Linked DNA regions of Chlorogloeopsis sp. ULAP01. The protein of the gene in region 1 binds, or shares a complex with, the protein of each later gene. Links are inferred from orthologs where the notes say so. Each region holds a gene or a part of one and is shown in the gene's direction. Other genes may lie near its edges. The genes, in order: QUB80_RS27215 and accD.

Region 1 (3,141 bases):
AGAATCTTGCTTTTTACCAGAAATGCTGGCAAATCGCCGGATCAAAACAGCGACGCGTAAAATTCTCAACGCTATGGCTCATGCTCAAAAGCACGGAATCGACATCACGGCTTTGGGCGGCTTTTCTTCGATTATTTTTGAAAATTTTAAGTTAGAGCAGTTCCGGCAAGTCCGCAACATCAAACTGGAATTTGAACGCTTCACTACAGGGAATACTCATACAGCTTATATTATCTGTAAGCAAGTTGAGGAAGCCTCAAAACAATTAGGAATTAACCTATCGCAAGCAACTGTTGCTGTTTGTGGTGCAACCGGAGATATTGGCAGTGCTGTCTGTCGTTGGTTGGATGCGAGAACCGATGTTAAAGATCTATTATTGATCGCTCGTAACGAGGAACGACTCATAAATTTACAAGCAGAACTTGGGCGTGGGAAAATCCTGGCTTTGGAAGAAGCTCTACCCCTGGCTGATATTGTAGTTTGGGTTGCTAGTATGCCTAAAGGTGTAGAAATTGACCCCAACTCATTAAAGCAACCTTGTTTGCTAATTGATGGAGGCTACCCGAAAAATCTGGCTACTAAACTTCAGCATCCTGGTGTTTATGTCCTCAATGGTGGGATTGTAGAACATTCTCTTGATATTGACTGGAAAATTATGCAAATTGTCAATATGGATGTTCCGGCGCGTCAGTTATTTGCTTGTTTTGCAGAATCAATGCTATTGGAGTTTGAGAAGTTGTATACGAACTTCTCTTGGGGACGCAATCAGATTACTGTAGAGAAGATGGATCATATAGGTCAGGTGTCGGTAAAACACGGCTTTAGACCGCTGCTAGTTTAGAAATTTTGTTAGTAGATAGTAGTTAGTAGATTATTTACGATTAACCACTATCCACTATCCATTCCCCACTCTCGAACACTCAACTCCTATACAAGTCAGTAAAATGGCAACTACTGAGCGTAAACCACTACTATTGGATTTTGAAAAGCCACTGGCAGAACTTGCAAACCGGATTGATCAAATCCGTAAACTTGCAGAAGAAAATGGCGTCGATGTTTCTAGTCAAATTCGTCAATTGGAAGCACGTGCCATGCAACTGCGTGAGGAAATTTTTACTAGTCTATCTCCGTCTCAACGACTGCAAGTCGCTCGTCATCCCCGCCGTCCAAGTACTCTAGATTACATTCAAACTATCACTGATGAATGGTTTGAGCTGCATGGCGATCGCAATGGTTCTGACGATCCGGCTTTGATTGGTGGTGTGGCTCGCTTGGCAGGACAACCTGTGGTCATGTTGGGACATCAAAAGGGGCGCGACACAAAAGATAATATTGCCCGTAACTTTGGGATGGCGACTCCTGGTGGTTATCGCAAGGCAATGCGGTTAATGGAACACGCCAATAAGTTCGGGATGCCTATTTTGACTTTTATTGACACACCTGGAGCTTTACCCACAGTAGTCGCTGAAAGACAAGGCGCAGGAGAAGCGATCGCCTACAATCTGCGCGAGATGTTTTGCTTAGATGTACCAATTATTTGCACAGTGATTGGTGAAGGCGGATCTGGGGGAGCCTTAGGTATTGGAGTCGGCGATCGCGTTTTGATGTTTGAACACTCCGTTTATACCGTCATTACTCCGGAAGCTTGTGCAGCTATTTTGTGGAAGGACGCTAGCAAAGCTCCGCAAGCAGCAGCAGTCTTGAAAATGACTTCCTATGATTTGAAAAACTTAGGCATTATCGATCAGATATTGTCTGAACCTATTGGTGGTGCTCATTCCGAACCACTCAAAGCTGCTCAAGCTCTCAAAAGTGCTTTGTTAGACAACTTGGAGGAACTAGGGCGCTTAACTCCTACAGAACGTCGCCAACTCCGGTACGAGAAATTCCGCAAAATGGGTGTTTTTACTGAAGTTGCTCACTGATAGCATTCAAAACTATTGATTAGCATATTAGCAATGCTATAATTGCCTGTGGCACTGTAAAGATTTTTAACAATCTTTAAGAGTCATAGGCGTTTGCAATTTTTGCAAATCGACTCAAATTAACGAGTGATTTGTAATGTATTTATGAGAAAACCACGGGCGCAACCTTGCTTCCAAGACATACATTCTTATATGAGTCTTGGAAAAGCTTAATTAGTTGTATCCTATAGTATTCCCACCTTGGCTATGGAGTTTAGCACTTGTCCAAGCAAATTAATCTAATTTTAAGGTTTGCTTAATCTAGAGCAGCAAATCGAGAAGTTTGAGTATAAAGCTATGGCGATGCAGTTTCGTCTGCCAAAAATTGGAAAAGAGCATGAGTTTTGAGCAAAAACAACGCGCCCTAATAACAGGGGCAAGTAGTGGGATTGGCAAAGCAACTGCTTTGGCTTTTGCTAAAGCAGGGGTAGATGTAGCTCTAATTGGTCGTTCTGTTGACAAGTTAGAAGCAACAGCACAAGCAGCTAGGCACGCAGGAGTAAAAGCGAAAGCTTATTCTTTGGATCTAGCTTGTGTATCCCAAATTCAAGAAAAAATACAAAATATCAACCGTGACTTTGGGGATATAGATATTTTGGTAAACAACGCCGGTATAGGTTACACCGCAAGCTTAAGTGAAACTTCCTTATCTGATTGGCAGCAGGTGATGGATTTAAATCTTACCAGTGTGTTTCAGTGTATTATGGGAGTTCTGCCGGGAATGCGCGATCGCAACAGAGGTACGATCATTAACGTTGCGTCAATAGCAGGCAAACAAGCTTTTCCTGGATGGGGAGCCTACTGTGTTAGTAAAGCTGGTTTAATTGCTCTTTCTCAAACCTTGGCACAAGAAGAACGTCCCCACGGCATCCGCGTTACTACTGTTTGTCCTGGTGCTGTCAATACCGAACTTTGGGATCAAGAAACTGTAAACGTCAACTTTGACCGCTCAAAAATGTTAACTCCAGAAATAGTCGCTCAATCGATTGTATATGCTGCATTGCTACCACAGCAGGCAGTAATTGATGAGTTAACAGTAATGCCCAGTGCCGGCACTCTTTAAACGCCCAGTCATCGACTTTAAAACCTATTCAAGACTTATACCATGACTATAGCTCGTTCCAACGGTTCCAATCGCTTTCAATCTCCATTGATTCCCGACTTAACCGATGCCATA
Region 2 (3,321 bases), on another replicon or contig:
CTTACCCAATCCACTGACTCAGTCAGGGTTAGTACTGGGGATAGCATTTCAGATGATAGTTGGTTTTCTGTCAGAAACTAGATGGGTGGGATGGGCAAATCACTCAATGACAGCAATATCAGGAGCTGTGCTGGGATTATGGCTGTTTAATGCGATCGCCACTGTTGGTTCTATTGTCTTTGGTAAAACAGCAATGGGTGGAGGCGACGCGAAACTAGCAGCAATGATGGGAGCATGGTTAGGTTGGAAGCATTTGCTCTTAGCTGCTTTTGTGGCTTGTTTTTTGGGAGCATTGGTGGGTGGTGGTGCAATTTTCTTATCGCGGCATGGCGCTCACGCTTCAATCTCAAGACAGTCGCATCAAATTACCAGTCAAAATCCCCGCCCAACACTGCCTCAAAAATGGGGACAAAAGATGCCTTTTGGCCCTTTCCTTGCTTCAGGAGCCTTAATTGTTGTGTTTGGTGGCGAGGCAATTTTGTCTACCTATCTGCAATTATTTTTTCATGGGAGTTGATAAATAGGGGACAGGGAATCAGGGAACAAAAAATTTCTCATTACCATACTCTGCATGGTGATGGAAACTGGGAGGCTCCGCCTCGTGATCTCAATCAATGCTTTCCTGGGCTGCCAGCCTGGGAAAGAGAAATTCCTAATCCTCAAGCCTAATTCCCCACTCTCCACGTTCTTGCGTCTTCCTCTCTTCCTTTGCAAACAACATACAACTGTAAGTTTCATTACCTCTTATGTCATTAAACTTCTGTTAACATAATCTTGTGACTTGGATTACCCTCTGAAATAACGAGAGCATACTGGCAAGTGGAACTGATGCAGCGATCGCTTCTGACTCGACACAACCTGCCGAGCGCAACTAATGACACAACAACAAGTAATTTATTGATTGGGGGGTGAAGTTCTATTTTGGGGCTGTTATGCCAGCAGCTTTGCAACTACTTTTCAAGGATATATTGCCTGCGTTGCTGCTATTAATTTCCCTAGAATCAGAACAACGGACTTGAATTGGTTTACGTATTTTCGTTAAGCTGGCAACCAAAGATGCAAAATAAGGTCTGAATCGGTTAGAAGAAAAATTTGACCGCCAATTACATTAACCTACGTTTGACATACTATTCACTTGCATAAAAAACAAATGGCGAATAACGAAGAAACACGTGGTTTAAAGTCTTTATTTGATTGGTTTGCCAATCGACGTAAATCTGGTGCTATCAGCCTCGAACGTCAAGAGCGTGAAATTGCTGATGGGCTGTGGCATAAATGTCCTCAGTGTGGTGTCTTAACATATACTAAAGACCTGAAAACCAATTTAATGGTATGCACGGAATGCGAACATCATAATCGAGTTGATAGTGATGAACGTATCCGCCAACTCATCGATCCTGGTACGTGGAGAGCGATGGATGAGCATTTACGCCCTGCCGATCCTTTGGGATTTCGCGATCGCAAAGCCTATAGCGATCGTCTCCGGGAAACGCAAGAAAAACTTGGCTTAGTAGACGCCGTAAAAACAGGTTTGGGTGAAATTAATGGTTTGCCTATTGCCCTGGGCGTGATGGACTTCCGATTTATGGGTGGTAGCATGGGTTCCGTCGTGGGAGAAAAGCTCACCCGCTTAATTGAACAAGCTACTCAGCGACGGTATCCTGTGGTGATAGTTTGTACCTCTGGCGGAGCCAGGATGCAAGAAGGAATGCTCTCGCTGATGCAGATGGCAAAAATCTCCGCAGCTCTACAACGCCATCAAGAAGCACGGCTATTGTACATTCCTGTATTAACCAATCCGACTACAGGCGGCGTTACTGCTAGTTTTGCAATGTTAGGCGATATCATTTTGGCAGAACCCAAAGCCACTATTGGTTTTGCGGGTAGGCGAGTCATTGAGCAAACTTTAAGAGAAAAACTGCCAGATGATTTCCAAACTGCTGAAGATTTGCTCCAACACGGCTTTGTAGATGAGATTGTGCCTCGGACAGAATTGAAGCAAACTCTGGCACAATTGATAGCCTTACATCAGCCCTCCACAGTTACCACAACTAATAACATGGTTTTGTGGGAAAAGACTATGAGTCTAAGTTCTACTGCTGCTGAGTAGGAAGAGAACACGGGGACACGGGGAATTCTCTCTCCGCGTCTTCTTAGCTCCTAGTTTCTAGCCCCTAGCACGCCAGGCACCTTAACAGAGCGGAGTCTCCGCACGGCGCTGGCTCCCCTAACTTCAAGCTAACTTTTTGCGAACTTGCCGCAATCCTTGAAAAGTCTGAAGAAAAGATTGTCCCCGTGCTTCTTGTACAAACATTAGAGGTAAAAGTGCAAGAATTCGGAACATGGTTGAAAGGGCAAATAAACCCGCTAAACCTCCGAAGTAAGTATTTTGGATGATCAAACCACCTAGAGTTGTACCGAAAGCGCCACAGAAACCAGCAACGGCGGCGATTGTGGCAAAATATATAGATTGATTTTTGACTGGTGCAACCTCTAATTGCATGGTGTTGCCGCACAAATCAATTGCTGCTCCGGTTCCGCCCAGGAAAATGTGTAACATTGGCAGCCAAAACCACAAGCTGAGAGAATTATGGCTAATGCCTAACCATAATAGGGGCGCGATCGCAAATAAGATACCAACAAAGAAGAGAATGAGACGGTTGCCGATTCTGTCTGCTAGCTTACCCCACACAATTAGCATTAACATATTTGCTGCCGCCTGAACGCTACTGTAGAGTGTCACCCAACTAACATCTATATCAAGCGTGTCGAGCATATAGAGGTTAAAGAAAGGGGCGCTAAGGTTCACAGCAAACATCCAGAAACTGAAGTAAAGCAGAAATATTAAAAAGTTAGTGTCTTTAAGAATATTTTGCCAAGGATTAATTTCAGGCACTGGGTTGTCAATTGTTGGTTGGCAATCGCTTGTGGTATCTAAATTATTTGGATCTAAATCAACTGCTTTTTCAGGAAAAATCTTTGTAGAATAAGTGTTTTGCTCTTGGGGATTTACATCCACTTTAAAGTACTGACATCCCAAGCTGGCAATTCCCGATAAAATTCCGATAAATAGCACCACTCCATAACCTTGGAGAGTGCCACCACGCCACGTGGAGACTGCCACCCCGGCTAAAGGTACGCAAATTAAATTCGTGAGGCTAACAAGACTGTTGCGGATACCAAAATACCGTCCCCGCAACCGCCGATGAACTAGCATTGCCATCCAACTCAACCACGAAGCGCTTCCCAGCCCTCCGCATAAATGGCTGAATAGAACGATTAAAAGCGTCAATACTACTAACTGCTGAGAATTCATTAATC

What was found.
Region 2: the proteins of QUB80_RS27215 (region 1) and accD are in contact, whole or in part, in a solved structure (PDB 8UXZ), measured with the Escherichia coli proteins. The link is inferred for Chlorogloeopsis sp. ULAP01 from one-to-one orthologs.

The regions. Positions count from the first base shown.
Region 1 is NZ_JAUDRH010000016.1:36,663-39,803, reverse strand. The notes cover bases 123-2,934. They hold QUB80_RS27215 (acetyl-CoA carboxylase carboxyltransferase subunit alpha), read left to right. Parts: upstream 123-944; coding sequence 945-1,925; downstream 1,926-2,934. Other genes in these bases: QUB80_RS27210 (SDR family oxidoreductase), read left to right, coding at 2,302-2,934; QUB80_RS27220 (long-chain acyl-[acyl-carrier-protein] reductase), read left to right, coding at 123-841. Also shown: more of QUB80_RS27220, read left to right, coding at 1-122; more of QUB80_RS27210, read left to right, coding at 2,935-3,027; GTP cyclohydrolase I FolE, read left to right, coding at 3,070-3,141. UniProt on the Escherichia coli protein: Component of the acetyl coenzyme A carboxylase (ACC) complex. First, biotin carboxylase catalyzes the carboxylation of biotin on its carrier protein (BCCP) and then the CO(2) group is transferred by the carboxyltransferase to acetyl-CoA to form malonyl-CoA.
Region 2 is NZ_JAUDRH010000003.1:531,589-534,909, reverse strand. What follows is about bases 139-3,130. They hold accD (acetyl-CoA carboxylase, carboxyltransferase subunit beta), read left to right. Parts: upstream 139-1,150; coding sequence 1,151-2,110; downstream 2,111-3,130. Other genes in these bases: QUB80_RS08575 (MFS transporter), read right to left, coding at 2,234-3,130; QUB80_RS08585 (prepilin peptidase), read left to right, coding at 139-517. Also shown: more of QUB80_RS08585, read left to right, coding at 1-138; more of QUB80_RS08575, read right to left, coding at 3,131-3,321.